3 regions of the Arthrobacter sp. MYb224 genome follow, and region 1 is predicted to be linked to each of the others. Evidence: riboswitches for the same ligand, from Rfam matches in the RefSeq annotation. Region 1 holds a riboswitch; each other region holds the start of a gene.

What was found. Region 1 has a riboswitch for thiamine pyrophosphate ahead of thiM (hydroxyethylthiazole kinase). Riboswitches for the same ligand answer to the same signal wherever they lie in the genome.
Region 2: another riboswitch for thiamine pyrophosphate. It lies ahead of CQ017_RS08175 (ECF transporter S component); the one in region 1 lies ahead of thiM (hydroxyethylthiazole kinase).
Region 3: another riboswitch for thiamine pyrophosphate. It lies ahead of thiO (glycine oxidase ThiO); the one in region 1 lies ahead of thiM (hydroxyethylthiazole kinase).

Annotation. Positions count from the first base shown of each region.
Region 1 covers NZ_PCPU01000006.1:248,312-253,494, reverse strand. Annotated here, with positions in the region: gene CQ017_RS13295 (aldehyde dehydrogenase family protein) at 1-180, opposite strand, end outside; gene CQ017_RS13290 (hypothetical protein) at 268-1,797, shown strand; gene CQ017_RS13285 (GntR family transcriptional regulator) at 1,794-2,162, shown strand; TPP riboswitch at 2,197-2,291, shown strand; gene thiM (hydroxyethylthiazole kinase) at 2,281-3,075, shown strand; gene thiE (thiamine phosphate synthase) at 3,068-3,709, shown strand; gene thiD (bifunctional hydroxymethylpyrimidine kinase/phosphomethylpyrimidine kinase) at 3,706-5,142, shown strand; gene CQ017_RS13265 (uracil-xanthine permease family protein) at 5,172-5,183, shown strand, end outside.
Region 2 covers NZ_PCPU01000003.1:463,333-468,515, forward strand. Annotated here, with positions in the region: gene CQ017_RS08165 (aminodeoxychorismate lyase) at 1-82, shown strand, start outside; gene CQ017_RS08170 (ATP-binding cassette domain-containing protein) at 79-2,415, opposite strand; gene CQ017_RS08175 (ECF transporter S component) at 2,417-3,034, opposite strand; TPP riboswitch at 3,106-3,224, opposite strand; gene CQ017_RS08180 (DUF4235 domain-containing protein) at 3,299-3,550, shown strand; gene mnhG (monovalent cation/H(+) antiporter subunit G) at 3,614-4,027, opposite strand; gene CQ017_RS08190 (monovalent cation/H+ antiporter complex subunit F) at 4,027-4,293, opposite strand; gene CQ017_RS08195 (Na+/H+ antiporter subunit E) at 4,290-4,922, opposite strand; gene CQ017_RS08200 (Na+/H+ antiporter subunit D) at 4,935-5,183, opposite strand, start outside.
Region 3 covers NZ_PCPU01000003.1:66,462-71,644, reverse strand. Annotated here, with positions in the region: gene CQ017_RS06285 (GNAT family N-acetyltransferase) at 1-141, shown strand, start outside; gene CQ017_RS06280 (OsmC family protein) at 146-592, shown strand; gene CQ017_RS06275 (mechanosensitive ion channel) at 998-2,251, shown strand; gene CQ017_RS06270 (GNAT family N-acetyltransferase) at 2,332-3,300, opposite strand; TPP riboswitch at 3,380-3,485, shown strand; gene thiO (glycine oxidase ThiO) at 3,481-4,599, shown strand; gene thiS (sulfur carrier protein ThiS) at 4,612-4,857, shown strand; gene CQ017_RS06255 (thiazole synthase) at 4,860-5,183, shown strand, end outside.

The DNA.
Region 1 (5,183 bases):
CAACATCTTTTCCAGGGCACGCAGCTGCTGGGCGCGAAAGCGCCGCGGGTGCGTAATGCGGGTGTCGGCGGAGCGGCGCAGGTGCCCGAGGACCTCGGTGATGCGCGAGGGGTGCTCGTCTACCGGCGGTGCGGCGTCGCCGACGGGATCTGGAAGCGGATTTGAGGTAAAGAGACCCATGGCTCGATGCTACTTCATTGATTCCCCGGGATATTCCATTTGTATCAGGTGTTTGATACATTAGTTTTTCAACTTACGGAGGTAATTATGGATCAGCTCTCCACCGCCGCGTTCAGCATGGCGATCGGCGCAGCCCTGATCTACGCGTGGCTGCGCACGGTTGCCCGTCAAGACAACAGGCCCGCACTGCTGCGGGCGAGATCCCACTCCTTCTGGTGCGCGTTGATTGCCTTCTTCGTAAGCAGTTCCGGCGGGGTGAGCAACCAGCAAGCGGCCAACGCCGACGCCGGCGAATCCCTGTGGGCCAGCGACCTGCTCGCCGCCACCGGTCCGGCACTCTGGCTGCTGTCGATCTATCTGATCGGCCTCTACTCCTGGCCGTCGTCGGTGGCGAATGTGCGCGCGGCCTCCCTGGAACCTCGCTCGGTGATGACGCCGTTGCCTAAGGCCTTGAGTGCCGTGGCCGCGCTGGTACTCCTCGGCGCCGGTCTTACCCTGTGGATGATCCGCGACGTCACCGGGGTCCCCCCGCAATATGCGGTTGCCTCCTCGGACGCCTACGGAAGCACCTGGGTTTCGCAGTCCGCGACCGACGGGCTGCGTGCGGCGGACCAGATGCTGGCCCTGTTTGCCATCAACCTGGCCTCCCTGGCGCTGGCCCTGCTCATCGCGATGCTCTTCATTTTGCTGCGCAAACCGCTTGGTTCGCTCAGCCCCCACGATAACCAGGTATTGCGCGAAGTCTGGCTCAACCGGCTGCTGCGCACCTCGACCCTGGCCTTTGCCTCCGTTGGAGCCTCGGCGCTGCATTACAAGGCCTCGTGGCTTATGTCGCTGGATCGCACCATATATCAACCCTGGCAAAACACCGCTAACGTGGCCATGCTCATCACCTTCATCGCCATGGCATTGTGGAAGCCACCGGAAAATTTTGCCAGAACCACTAGCCCAAAGCCAGCCTCCTCCTTTTTGCGGATGCGCGAAAATTTGCTTGCCATTGGATTCCTCACCACCGCACTCACACTCATCGCACTGGCCTGCTCCTCCTCGCTTGTGCAGACCGAGTACGCGGACAATGCGCGCCCCGGTGAGAACGCCCCGCAGGCAATTGTGTCGCTCCTGGTGGTAGCCCTCTTGTTCTTGGTGCTCAATGCCGGGTTCCTGGGCTACCTGCACCTGAAGTCCAAGGGAACCCATTCACTGGCTCGGCACAGCGCAGACCTGCCGCGCTATGTCTATGTGCTCGCCGGGCTCTTGCTCATCGGCGCCACATACCTGCTGATCAATCCACCATTCGAATATTTTTGGGGTCTAGTTCCGGTCAAACCGGTCTTCGCGCTGGGTGCGCTCCTCGCGTTGCTTGCCGCTACCGCCTGCCACATCTGGTGGGTTCGGCGTGCGGCCTTGCCTTGGGATGTCACCGTGGAGCAAGAAATTTGGTACCGCCAAGTCCACGAACTACGCGCCCTCCGCGTAGTCACCGCGGCGGCCGTCACCATGCTGGCCTGGGGTTACGAGGCAGGTCCCTACGTTTCGGCCGTGGGGATCATCGTCTTCTGCTGCCCGGCAGTGATCATTTTGGCCCGCCCAGAAGCTAGGGTGCCGCAGCGCGTATGAGCCACCATATTTTCGTGGACCTGGACGCGGCGGTTCCGCCCTATGAACAGATCCGCACACAAATCTCTTCGCTGATTTCCTTGGGCGAGCTGCCGGCGGGAAGCAAGCTGCCTACGGTGCGGGCACTGGCCACCGATTTGGGGGTCGCTTCCGGGACGGTGGCCCGCGCCTATAAGGAACTCGAGGCCACCGGCCTGGTTTCCTCCCGACGGCGTGCCGGAACGCTGGTGAACGCCGGAGCGGATATGGAGAAATCCTCCGGTGATCTGGTTCAAGCGGTGGATCGGGTATGGGAATTAGCCCGAGCTCAGGGAATCGACGAGGCCACCGTCAGGGCGCTGGTGCAACGCCGCGCACGGCAATAATTTGTTCTTCCGCGGCTTTGGTGAGTACGCTCTAGCCAGTGACACGGGGTGTCGGATTCACCGACTGAGATGAGACCCGTCGAACCTGAACTAGTTCAAACTAGCGGAGGGATGTCGCATGACCCTGACTTCCGTTGCCCGGAATTATCGGCAACAATCCCCTTTGGTGTTTTGCCTGACCAATACCGTGGTCGCCAACTTCACCGCGAATGCACTGCTGGCCTCCGGGGCGGCTCCGGCGATGACCAACCTGCCCGGCGAAGCCGGGCCATTTGCCGCGGTGGCCTCCGCGGTCCTGGTGAACCTGGGCACTCCGAGCACCGAACAGCTGCGCGCCATGGACGAAGCGGTCCATGGGGCGAACCAGGCCGGCACCCCCTGGGTGCTGGACCCGGTGGCCGTGGGCGCATTGCCGGTACGCACTGACTTCGCGCGAAAAATCGTGGCCCAGCGCCCCACCCTGATCCGCGGCAATGCCTCGGAGATTCTGGCGCTGGCCGGGCGCAGCTCGACCGGGCGCGGAGTGGACGCGCAGGACACCGTGCACGCGGCCATCGAGGCTGGACGCGAGTTGGCCATCGAATATGGTTCGGTGGTCGCGATCTCCGGAGCGGCCGATGCGATCATCGATGCCAAGCGCACCACGCTGGTGCACAGCAACGGGATCGGCTTGACCGGGATTACCGGCGGCGGCTGCGCCCTGGGTGCAATCTGCGCCGGGATGCTCGCGGTGAGCGAAGACCCGTTCGACGCGGCCATCGCAGCCCACGGCCTGTACGGACTGGCCGCCGAAAAGGCCCTGGCCATCGGCCGCGGCCCGGGTAGTTTCGCCGCGGCCTTCCTCGACGAACTCTCGCTGCTGGACCCCGACGAATTGCACAACCTGCGCCTTGAGGAGGCAAATAATGCGTGATCTGGGAATCTACCTGGTAGCCAACACCGAAAGCTGCCAGCCGCGCAGCACCCTGGAAGTCATCGAAGGCGCGGTGGCCGCGGGAGTGCAGTGGGTGCAGCTGCGGGCCAAGAACGAGACGGCCCGCGAATTCTTCGAACTGACCTGCGCGGCGGCGGAACTCACCGCCGGCAAGGCCGAGCTGTTGGTCAACGACCGCATCGACGTATTCCTCGCCGCACGCGCCGCGGGGGCCGCGGTCACCGGCATCCATATCGGGCAGAAGGATATTGCGGTGCGCTACGCCCGCGAAATCATCGGCGAGGGGATTATCGGGCTCAGCGCGTCCACCGATGAACAGCTGGCCGGGGCCAACGCCGACGCGAAATACCTCGATTACCTGGGGGTCGGGGCGATCCGCGCGACGCCCACGAAGAAGGACCATCCCACCCCGCTGGGCATCGATGGATTCCTGCGGGCCAATCGGCTCACCGAGCTGCCCTGCGTGGCCATCGGCTCGCTGACCGCCGCGGACGCCGCGGCGCTGCGCGGCGGCGGGGCCGCCGGCATGGCGGTGGTCCGCGCGATCTGCGCCGCGGAGGATCCACAGGCGGCGAGCGCCGAACTGCGCAATCTCTGGGAAGGCGCCAAATGAGTCCCAACATTCTTTCGATCGCCGGCTCCGACCCCTCGGGAGGTGCGGGAATCCAGGCAGACCTGAAGGCCATCGGCGCCAACGGCGGCTACGGCATGGCCGTGATTACCGCGCTCACCGCGCAGAATACCCTCGGCGTGGATGCGGTGCAGGCCGTCGACGCGGGGTTCGTGGCCAAGCAGCTGGAATCGGTGTCCGCAGATGTGCGCATCGACGCGATCAAGATCGGCATGCTGGCCAATTCACAGATCATCACCGCGGTGTCCCGGTGGCTGGAAACGGTGCACGCTCCGGTGGTGCTGGACCCGGTGATGATCTCGACCAGCGGGGACCGGCTGCTGGCCGATGGTTCGGCGTTGGACGCACTGCTTTCCCGGGCGGATGTGCTCACCCCGAATACCGCAGAGCTTGCGGCCCTGCTCGGCGAGCAACCGGTGCGTGGCTGGGAGGAACTGCTCGAACAGGCCCAACGCCTGGCGGCCAAATACGAGGTGCTGGTGATCGCTAAGGGCGGCCACCTGCCCACCGAACGCTGCCCCGACGCGCTGGTGGGCCCGGCCGGGGTGATCGCCTGCTATGACGGCCCACGCCACGCCACCGCCAACACCCACGGCACCGGTTGCACGCTATCCAGCGCGCTGGCCACGCACTATGCCCGCGGCGGGGATTGGGCGACCGCCCTGGGCGCGGCGAAGGAGTACCTCTTCGCGGCGATTGCCGCGGCCGATGAATTGCAGGTGGGCAGCGGGCACGGACCGGTGAACCACTTTGCCGGGCTCTTCGCGGGGCACAGCGCGGATCCGATGGCCGATTGGTGGGAGCGGATCGCCGAGTTGCGCGGTGGAATCGATGAGCTTCAGTTCATCCTCGAGCTCTCCGCGGGCACGCTGGAGCGCGAACGTTTCGAGTACTACCTGGCCCAGGACGCCCTGTATCTGCAGCGCTATGCGCAGGTGCTCGCGCGGGCCAGCGCGCTGGCCCCGCAGCTCGAGGCGCAACGCTTCTGGGCCAAGGGCGCGGAAGGAATCCTGGAGGGTGAGCTGAAGCTGCACCGCAGCGAGCTACTGGACCTGGCCCCCGAGCCGAGCGCCACCACGTTGAACTACGTCAACCACCTCAGCTCCTGCGCATCCAGCTATCCGGAGCTGATCGCCGCGATCCTGCCCTGCTATTGGATCTATCAGGACATCGGCAATCGGCTGAGCGCCGCGAATCATGCCGGGCACCGGTATGAGAGCTGGCTGGCCACCTACAGTTCGGCGGAGTTCGACGAGGCCACCGCGGCGGCCATCGAGCTGGTCGCCGCCGCCTGGCGGCTCGCGGATCCGGCGCTGCGCGAGCGGATGTGGGATGCATTCCGGCGTTCGGCCGAGCACGAGCTGTCTTTCTTCGCCCAAGCGCACGCGAAGGGCGTAGACTTCTCTACGGCCTAAACGCGGGGCCAGGAATTCTGGAGGAACGCATGAAGTGGAGC
Region 2 (5,183 bases), on a different contig from region 1:
CCACACCCTTGATGCGAAACCGCTACGCCTAGACGCCGAGCTCCATGCGGAGCTCAGCGAGCTCAGCGCTTCGGTCCGCTAACTCCAGACCAGGTTGAAGGTGCCCGCCCACAAGGCGGCACCGATGGCCACGGTACCCAATAGCACACCCGTTGCCAACACCGCGCCGTCACGCCAGGTGAAGGACACCGAGCGCACCCAGGTACGTGTTCCCGTGCCAAAGCCCTTGGCTTCCATGGTCACCGCAAGCCTTCCGGCACGGCGCAATGCCTGCACCAACAGCGCGAGCACCTGCCCGAGCTTCGCCTTCACCCGTTGGGTCGGTGAGCGAAGGTCGCCGACTCCTCGCGCGCGGCGGGCCAGCGTCAGGGTGGTGAATTCCTCCACCAGCAAGCCCAGCAACCGCATCCCGGCCAGGGCTCCCAAGACGAAGCGGTGCGGAACCTTGAGCTGTTGCGCCAAGGCGCCGCCGAGGTCGCTGGGGTTCGTTGAACTGAGCAAGAGCACCGTGGGCACCGCGAGCGCGAGGGTACGCAATCCGGTAGCTACTCCGGCGCTCACCGATCCTTCGGTAATGCTGAGTATCCCCAGGCTTAGCAGCGTTTCGCCGGAGTCTTCACCTACCAAGGCAATTCCCCAGGCGGCGAGGGCCCCGGCAACAATAAGCGGCCAGCCGCGGCGCATAAACGTGCCCAAACGCAAGCCCGCCAGCGGCAAGGCAAAGAGCGTAGCAAGGATGACCACGCAGGCAGAGACCCAGTCGATGGTCGAGATCAACGGCAAGGTTGCCGCAGCGATCGCACCCAGCTTGGCCAACGGATTGATTTTTGCCAGCCAGCTATCCCCCAAGGGCGCGTCGAGCATCGGGCCTTGGCGTACCGCTGCCGGCTTGGCATCCGGCTCCTCGCGAGTCATTACGATCTGCGCCGCGTTGAGCGCGTGAGCGAAATCTTCATCGTGGGTCACCGCGACCACGGTTATCCCCGATTCGAGCGCCTCGATCAGGATGTTTGCCAGTTCCAGCCACGTATTGGCATCTTGCCCGAAGGTCGGTTCGTCCAAGATCAATACATCTGGTGAGGCGGCCAGCACCGTCGCTACCGAAAGTCGGCGTTTCTCGCCACCGGAGAGCGTGAACGGGTTGGCCTCGCCCAGATGGGCAAGCCCCAAGCGGTCCAGCAGTTCCTCCACCCGCAGAGCAATCTGCGCTGGAGCGTACTTCTCGTTCTCCACCCCGGCCTGGCGTGCTCGGGTAGGTGCGAATGCCAATTCTTCGCGGACGCTTTGCGTGACGAATTGATGTTCCGGTTCCTGGAATACCGACCCGATCCGTGCAACCAATGCCCCTGCCCGCCAGCTGAAGGGTTGCGGACTCAACCCATCGGCCAGGTCGCTGCTTGCTTCGACACTGCCCGTAGCCGGCTCGAGCAATCCGCCTAAGGTCAGCGCCAAGGTGGATTTCCCTGCACCATTTTCCCCGCGAATTACCAACGCTTGGCCGGCGCGCAGCCGCAAGTTGATTTCGGCCGTGCGCACCGCCTGCGGATGGCGCGCCGCGCGCAGGTTCACCGCCGCGAGCAGTTCCGCTCCCTCGCGTGAGTGAAGAGGTTCGGTGTGCGGAACGTAGCCGGGAATCCAAATGCCCGCCCTGGCTAATTCACGGCGAATCTTTTCATTCTCAAAGAGCGCCCGCGGCTCGAGGTCATGGGCGATCCCTCCGCCAGGGGCAAGGACGAGTACGCGGTCTACGTGTTCTGCCCAGGCCTGCAAGCGATGTTCCACCACAAGCAGTGTCGCACCGGTGGCATTGGCGGCGGCAATCACCGCATCACGCAGCGGCGCGATCCCCGACGGGTCAATGTTTGCGGTGGGTTCGTCCAGGAGCATCAGACCGGGGCCCATAGCAAGAATCCCGGCCAAGGCCAGCCGCTGCTTCTGGCCACCGGAGAGTTCCTGGGTGCGGTGCGACAAATCCAGATTCCCAAGTCCTACCGCGCGAAGCACCTCGGGGATTCGCGCGCGGATCAGTTCCGGAGCCATTCCAAGATTCTCCGCACCGAAGGCGACATCGTCGCCGACCCGGCTCTGCACGATCTGTGTTTCGGGGTCTTGCTGCATCAACCCGACCGGGAAGCTGCGGGCAAAGGCATCCCGTCGCTGAATCTGCAGTTTGCCAGTGGCCTGCTGCCGTTCGTCGATCTCCAGAACTCCAGCCAAGGCGTGCAAGAGCGTTGATTTACCGGCGCCAGATGGGCCTAGCAGCAGGACCTTCTGCCCGGCGGGAATATGCAGGTCCAGTCCGCTAAGCGCCGGCAATGGACGTTCGGCATGGTGCCAGCCAAAGTTGTCGGCCGTGATCTCAAAGCCGCCACCGCCGAGGTGCCCGGGGGTGGCTTCGGTAGTCGAAGAACTCAATTCAGGCACTGCGCAGCGAACCTTCAAGGTGTGCCGAACGGCTAGCCAATGCTCCCAGGGCACCGGTCTTCGCCAGAGCACGGGTTGCCAACCACGAGAGAAGTCCGGCAATAACTAGGCCGGAAATGCCCATGGCAACTACGTGGAACAGCTTCATCGCCTCGGTGTACTCAGCGAAGTAACCCAGCAGGTAGGCTTCGCCGATTCCGCCGAAAATTCCCGACATGAATCCCGCAAGCAGTGCCACCGGCAGGTTCCACCGGCGGTACCTCACTGCGGCAAAGACCACCTCGGCTCCGAGCCCCTGGATCAGGCCGGAGAACAGCACCGCTAATCCCCATTGGGAACCTAGCAAGGCTGAGATGACGGCGGCGAGGATCTCGCAATACAGCGCGGCACCGGGTTTCCGGATAATCAACGCACCGAGCACCGCGGGAAAAAGCCACATGCCAGATACGAAGGCGCTTGCCGGTGGGAAAGCCACGAAAGCAAGGCTGACCAATCCGTATCCGGCGTTCCAAGCCCAAAAGATAACGCCCGAGGCGACCGCGATTACCGAGGCCACAACGATGTCGACCACGCGCCAGCTGGCACGGTTAGTTGCTGGTGCAACGTTCATAAGGTTTGTCCTCCTATGTAAGGAGGGGAGATGCACGGACCGGTGGGCGTTTAATCGCGCGCCATGATCCGCATCCGAGATGCTCGACTTCCTTCGCCGGTACTAGCCGGGGCAGGTTCGAGGGTCTGCGATCTATCGCACTCTCAGCGTCTTGCACCGCGAACGGCATGACGCTCCCCTGTCGGAATGATTACTGCTCAACCACCATACCGCAGGTATGCTGGGCTACAGAACGAAACCTTACGACGCGAATGCGAGGTCCTCATGAACTCAGTGCAGAAGCTTGTTACCCTTGGAATTTCCATGGGAGCGGGAATGCTTGGAAGCCGACTGGTCGACAAGGTCTGGAAAGGCTTCACCGGAAACGACGCGCCACGTCACGGCAAGGAAGCAGCCGCGGAAGCGAGTATGCGCCAGGCTTTGGGGTTCGCCATTTTCTCCGCCGTGGTCGCATCGATTATCCAGGTGCTGGCTGATCGCGGCACCAACAAGGCCATGAAGAAGTTCAGCAAGTAACATTGCCGAATTCCTTTGGTGGGGCAGGCCATTTGGCCTGCCCCACCAAAGTTTAACCAGCAGCTAGGTGCTCTCGGGCTCGTCGTTCTGTGCAGGTTTCGCTGGCGGCACCGCTGCGGTGGTTCCGGTCGTCTGCGAATGATTGCTAATGACCTGTTTTAGTTCATCAACATGCAAGGTTTCTTTCGCCACGTGCTTCGTGCGATATCCGGCGCGGCCAATCATGTGCGCCGATACCGGGGCAGTCAGCAGCTGCAATCCCCAGGCCAATACAAAGACCGGGATCAGTCCCCAGCTGCGCAAGTGGATGATGAGTCCGGCGAAGAGCAGCAGGAAGCCCAATACTTGTGGTTTCGTGGCCGCGTGCATGCGTGAAAGCAGATCCGGGAAGGTAATTAAACCGATTCCGGCGATCAGCGACATCAGGGAACCAAGTACCAGCAAGAGCGCAGCGAGTGCTTCTAAGAACGTGTCCATTAGGCGTTCCTCTGATCCGATACGAACCGCGAGACGGTAACCGAGCCGATGAATCCCAAGGTGCATGCAACCACCGTGAACAGCAGGTAATCGGTGTGCCGGTTCAGCGCCATGTCTAGGCACAGCGCACTGGAAATGATCAACAGCATGACGTCGAGAGCGAGCACCCGGTCAAGAATCGAGGGGCCCTTGAAAACCCGCCACAGGCAAGCGATAGAGGCCAGCGCCAACATCACTCCGCCAATCCATACAGCTATTTCAATCATTTCTTGGGCTTCCTGCTGGAGAAATCCGGACCGCATTCATTCTTGATCGCCTCGTATTCATCGGGGCTTCCGATGGCCATGATCAACCGGCGTTCAATGTCGTGGATATTCGCTCGCGCCTTTTCCACATCCGCATCGCTATTCACATCGAGATAGTGCAGGTACAAGGTGGAACTGCTGCGGTCCACGTCCACCACGAAGGAACCTGGGATCAGGGTCAGCACATGGCCCACGGTCATCACTACCAAGTCAGATTCGGTGCGCAGCGGCACTGCGATCACCGCGCTGCGTGCCTTCTTACGGCGTACTATCGCAACTCGCGCCACATGGCCGCTGGCGACGAATACCTGACCGAGGAACCACGCGAAGAGCTTCAGGCAATACCAAAGGTTTATTCGTCCGGGAAGCACCACCGGCGGCAGCGGGAATAGATTCACGATGACGATCGAAATAATCGCGCCAAACAATAGATTCCCGGCCGAGAAGTCCTGCCACAGTGCACCCCATACGAAGATGAGCAGCAGGAGCAACGGCCACTCCTGCTTGAAGGTGGCACGGTGACGGACACCGGAGGTATCCAGCGCATCATCGATGCGCTGGTCACGATGTTTGAGGTTCTTGTCCTTCATGCGCCTTTCCTCCTAACTCAACGGTAGTACTGCGTTGATGAATGGTTCACGTGCAATCAATTCGGCCGCCACGCGTTCACAGAAGGCGAAGATCGGCCCGGCGAAAATGGTCAGCGCGATACCTGCGGCAACGAGCGAACCGGTCGCGTAGCGCATCCCCCAAGGCAGGGACTCGGATTCCAACTCGCGGGCAAGCTTCCTGCCCAGATGCGGGGACTCGGCGCCGCCTGCCGCGGCATGTTCCAGAACCCGCGTGGATTC
Region 3 (5,183 bases), on a different contig from region 1:
CAAAACATCGCTGGGTTGGAATTTTTCCGGCGTTGCGGATTCGAATCGGAGGACCAAGCCGGTCTTGTCGGTGCCGACGCCAAAAGCCCTAGCGTGTCCCTGCGTCATGCAAGGGTCCGCGAGCGACCCGTGGAACGATAGACGCATGACAGAAAATACCCGTTCCCTGCGTGAAGTCTCCATCGAACGCCTGGCCTCGCGCCGCTACCAGGCCACCAGCACCGAGAGCGGTGCGAGCATCGAGTTCGGCCAAGGCGAAGGCCTGCTCTCCCCGGTCGAACTGCTGCTGGCCGCGATTGCCGGGTGCTCATCGATTGACGTCGATGCCGCGACGACCAGGCATGCGGAGCCCGAAAAATTCGAGGTCACCGCGACCGGCTACAAGGTCGAAGCAGGTGGCGCGAGCCAGATGGAAGACATCGATATGTCCTTCAACCTGAAGTTCCCCGATACCGTGGAAGGCCGCAAGGCAGCCGGAATGGTCCAGCGCATTGTGAAGCTCTCCCACGACAAATACTGCACGGTCTCGCGCACCGTCGAGCTGGGGTCCAAGGTCACCAGCACCATCGAGGGCACCGACTCGGTTTCCTGATCGGCCACCATTTTCGTGGGCCAGTACTAGGGATGCGTTGAATTTGACCGGCTATGCCAGCTGTTGTGCCGGCATAGCCGGGATGGTGAATTCCTGGTGCGCCCGTCCGCACGGGAAACCGGATGCATGTAACCGGGAATTCAGACACTTGCGAGTCATCCAAAGTCAAGCCCGGAAAGTCGAACTTGTGACCGGGGTCGAAACCAAAATCTTCAAGTACAGTGGTTTCGTATCAAATCTTGTGATCTACTGCTCTATCCGTTGAATTTGCACTCTTTAGGTGCGGAATTAGTTCTTCGATGTCGGTATTTGTCATCCGCTAGGGCCGCCGGTTCTCTCCTTGCCCTAGTCAGCAAAAAATCCTCGTCGTAGTGTCTAAATTATCCCCACGTTGAAGGAGCAGAGATGCAAACTCAGAACGTTCTAGGAAACATTGACTGGGCGTCGATGCTGCAAAAAGTTGCCATCGCGCTTGTTATTCTCATCATCACCTGGCTGGTGGCCAAGGTTGTCAAATGGGCTGTCGCCAAACTCGTCACCAAGATTAAGTTCCTCCAGAAGGAGGGCACCGATGGCAAGCAGATCGGTGATTCGCTAGGCAAGGTCGCGTCGCTGGTCGTTTGGCTCTTCGGCTTGATCGCTATTCTCCAGGTCTTCTCGCTGACCGAGGTGCTGACCCCGGTGCAGGACTTGCTCGCCGGAATCATGGGCTTCCTGCCTAACCTCATCGGTGCGGCCTTCATCTTCATCATTGGCTACGTGATCGCCAATGTAATCAAGCAGCTGATCCAGACCGGTCTGGGAACTGTCGATTTCAGTTCCCTCGTTCGCAAACTGACTCCCGGCGACGGCGAAGAAGTCGACCCCGAGACCTCACTGCGCACGCAGCGGACCATCGTGGATGTCATCGCAAATATCGTGTTTGCGCTGATCCTGCTGGTCGTGGCTATTTCCGCACTGCAGGTTTTGGGCATCGAGGCCATTTCGGTACCAGCGCAGGAGATGCTGCAGATCGTCCTGACCGCAATTCCACAGGTGATCATGGCCCTGATCCTTCTGGCCGTGGGCTTCCTGATCGCCAAGTTTGTTGGCAAGCTGCTTGAATCAACGCTGCGCGGTGTGGGGACCGACAGAGTTGTGGCGGGCTGGGGAGTTGTTCCCGAGGGGCAGAGCGCATCGGGAATCATCGCCACCATCGTGAAGATCGCAATTATCCTGTTCTTCGCGGTCATGGCAGCAAGCATGCTGAACTTCCCGGCAATCACCAACATCCTCAACGAGGTCTTGGAATTGGGCGGCAAGGTCATCTTCGGTGGCGTCATCATCGCCATCGGCTTCGTGCTGGCAAGTGTGATCGGTCGGTTGATGGGCGATACCACCGCCTCGAAGATCATCCGCTACACGGCCATCGCACTGTTCATCGCGATGGGCCTGAAGTACATGGGTCTGGCCGATTCGATTATCAACATGGCCTTCGGCGCCATCGTGATCGGTGCGGCCCTGGCAGCGGCTCTGGCCTTCGGCCTTGGCGGCCGCGATGCTGCGGCTCGCACACTGGAGAAAATCGACATCAGCAAGATGGACGGTCCCGACACCTCGGGCACCGCGCCAACCCGTCGGTCGCCGGCGACACCGCCGACGCCTCCAAATGAGTTCTAGAACTTAGAACCAGCAAAGAGTGGGACCGGGTAACCGGTCCCACTCTTTTTCTTTCCGTTCCGCTGCGGCCCCGAAGAAAATCAGCCTCCCGCCGCCTCCGCGCGAAACTCCAGCGGACTGATCGGCGGGATGGGATCGGTGGGCAACCGCGCATAATTCAACACATCGATCCGCTGGCCATTGATCAGGAACTTGCCGCGCTCGCGTCCTTCGAGAATGAACCCGCAACGCTCGGCGACTATCTTCGACGCCGGATTGTTCACGCGCAAACCCAACTCCAGTCGCTGCAAGCGGTAGCTGGAGAATAACTCCGCCGAGAGGGCGGCCAACGCCCGGCTGCTCAACCCGCGGCCCCGATGCTCCGCGTGCAGCCAATACCAGACCCAGGCGCTCAGGTTCGCCTCATCGATGGTCCCGCACACCAGGCCAACGAGCGCAGAATTCTCGACGACGGCCAACGGAACCTGCCGGGCCGGGAACTCGAGCAACATGCGGACATAGGCTTCGGCCTCGGCAAGCGTACTCACCTCGCCTTGCCGGGCCATATCCGGGCTCGAAAGGAAGGCCGCGAGGACTTGCGGTGCATCCGCTAGGCGAAGCGGACGCAAAGATGCCGTCGTTTGCCCAGCGGCGCCGAGCCGCCGGCCGCTGATCTGGGACGACGCGGATTGACCGGTGCCTTGATGAAAGAGCAATTGCCAACCTTGGGCCGAATGAACCCAGAGCGAGGTGCGTTGGCTCAGGTTCTCCGGCTTGGTTCGCCACCGCAGCATCAGCAGCGAATCGCTGAGCCTGCGCACGCGCGGATCATGCACTTCGTCCCTAGTCGATTCAACGACTGGTTCATTGCACAGCTGCTCGATAATCTGCGCGCGAGAATAGCACCTGCCCGAGGCACCAACCTCTTCGAAATCTGCGTGGAGCAGCCGCAATAATGCCTGCCGATCCCGGCGGACGGCAGGCAAGAGCAGTTGCCGTTCGCCATCGATGACAACCTGTGCCAGCCGATGATCGGTAGACAAATCCTCCGGACCACTGAATTCGCTCATGCCAACGAGTAAAACACAGGCAGAAGCACAGGTTGAAGTCATGAAGTTCGCCAAAGTGAGCTGAGGCATGCTTATAATCCAAGTACTCCGCGGGAGCCCAACAGCGATTGGGCTGAGAGGGCCATGTGCCGACCGCTACACCTGATGCGGGTCATGCCGCCGTAGGAAGGAAATGCCTTCGTGCATATAGTCATTGTCGGCGCCGGAATCATCGGGCTTGCCACGGCATTCGAACTGCGCGCCCGCGGCGCCGAAATCACGCTAGTGGATCCGGCGCCTGGGTTGGGAGCCAGCCACGCCGCGGCGGGAATGCTCGCACCGACCGCCGAAACCACCTGGGGACAGGGCGCACTTCACCGCCTGATGGCCACTTCGGCCAAGGAATACCCCGCATTCATTGACCGCGTGGAACAATCCACCGGCAACAGACCAGCGTACGTAGAAAACTCCACGCTGGTCGTCGCCGCCGAAACCGCGGATATGGACGCACTGCTTGCGCTCATGAAGCTGCAAGCCTCGCTGGGATTCAGCGCCGAGCGGCTGCTGGGCAGCGCGGCACGCAAACTCGAGCCGGCGCTTGCCACCGGCATCGCCGGCGCCATCCGCTGCGCCGAAGACCAGCAGCTGGACCCGCGGTCCCTGCTGCGCATCCTGATCGATGAGCTTGACCGGTCGATCGTGCGCGAAACGGCGGTGCGGCTGCTGCGCCAGGGATCACGGACCAGTGGAGTGCTTACCTCAACTGGCCAAGAAATCCATGGCGATCAGGTACTGCTTGCCAACGGGTTGGGCGCGCTAGCAGGTGCGCCGGCTCTGCCATTGCGCCCGGTCTACGGAGACATCCTCAGGCTCCAAGGACCGGTGGGCGCGCCGCTGATCAAGCACACCGTGCGCGGAATCGTGCATCGGCAGCCGGTCTACCTGGTGCCACGCACCGATGGGAGCCTCGTGCTGGGCGCGTCGAGCCGCGAGGACGGCCAAGAGCAGGTGAACGTGGGAGAAATGCACGCCCTGCTGGACAATGCGCGCAGGCTCGTGCCGGGCATCGTCGACACCACCTTGAACGAGGCGATCGTGCGGGCCAGACCGGCGACACCCGATGATCGGCCGCTGCTCGGACGCGTGGATGAGGGACTGGTGGTTTCCACCGGTTATTCGCGCCACGGGGTGCTGCTTACCCCGCTCGGCGCACGGCTGGGGACCGAGCTGCTGCTCGGGAACCCGGCAGATGCACAACAGCTGACCAGCGTTTCACTCGATAGGTTTGGCGCGCAACTCGCCAACAGCACACCATTCTAGGAGCCAGAGAAGATGCAACAGATCGAATTTATCCTCAACACCGAGGCGGCCACCGTGCCGGCGGGAAGCACCGTGCGCGAGCTGCTCGCGGCGCACTTGGGAAAGAACATCGGAACGGACGGGAGGGCCAGCGACGGGTCGCGTTTAGGCGTTGCGGTGGCGGTGGACTCGGCAGTTGTCCCGCGCAGTGGCTGGAATGACTTCGAGCTGAAGCCCGGCCACCGGGTTGAACTCGTCACCGCGGCTCAGGGAGGCTGAAGATGGAAGAGCTAACTCTTGACACCGATGGCTTCGAGGTCGCCGGGGAACGCTTCGACTCCCGGCTGATTCTCGGCACCGGCGGGGCGACCTCGATGCATACCCTCGAGCAGGCCCTGCATGTTTCGGGCACCGCGCTGACCACCGTCGCCATTCGCCATTTCGCCGCGGCCGGTTCCGGATCGGTGTACGAGCTGCTGGCGCGCAACGGGGTGCGCCCGCTGCCCAATACCGCCGGATGCTTCACCGCGCGAGATGCGGTGCTCACCGCCCAGCTGGCGCGCGAAGCGTTGGAAACCGACTGGATCAAGCTCGAAGTGATCGCC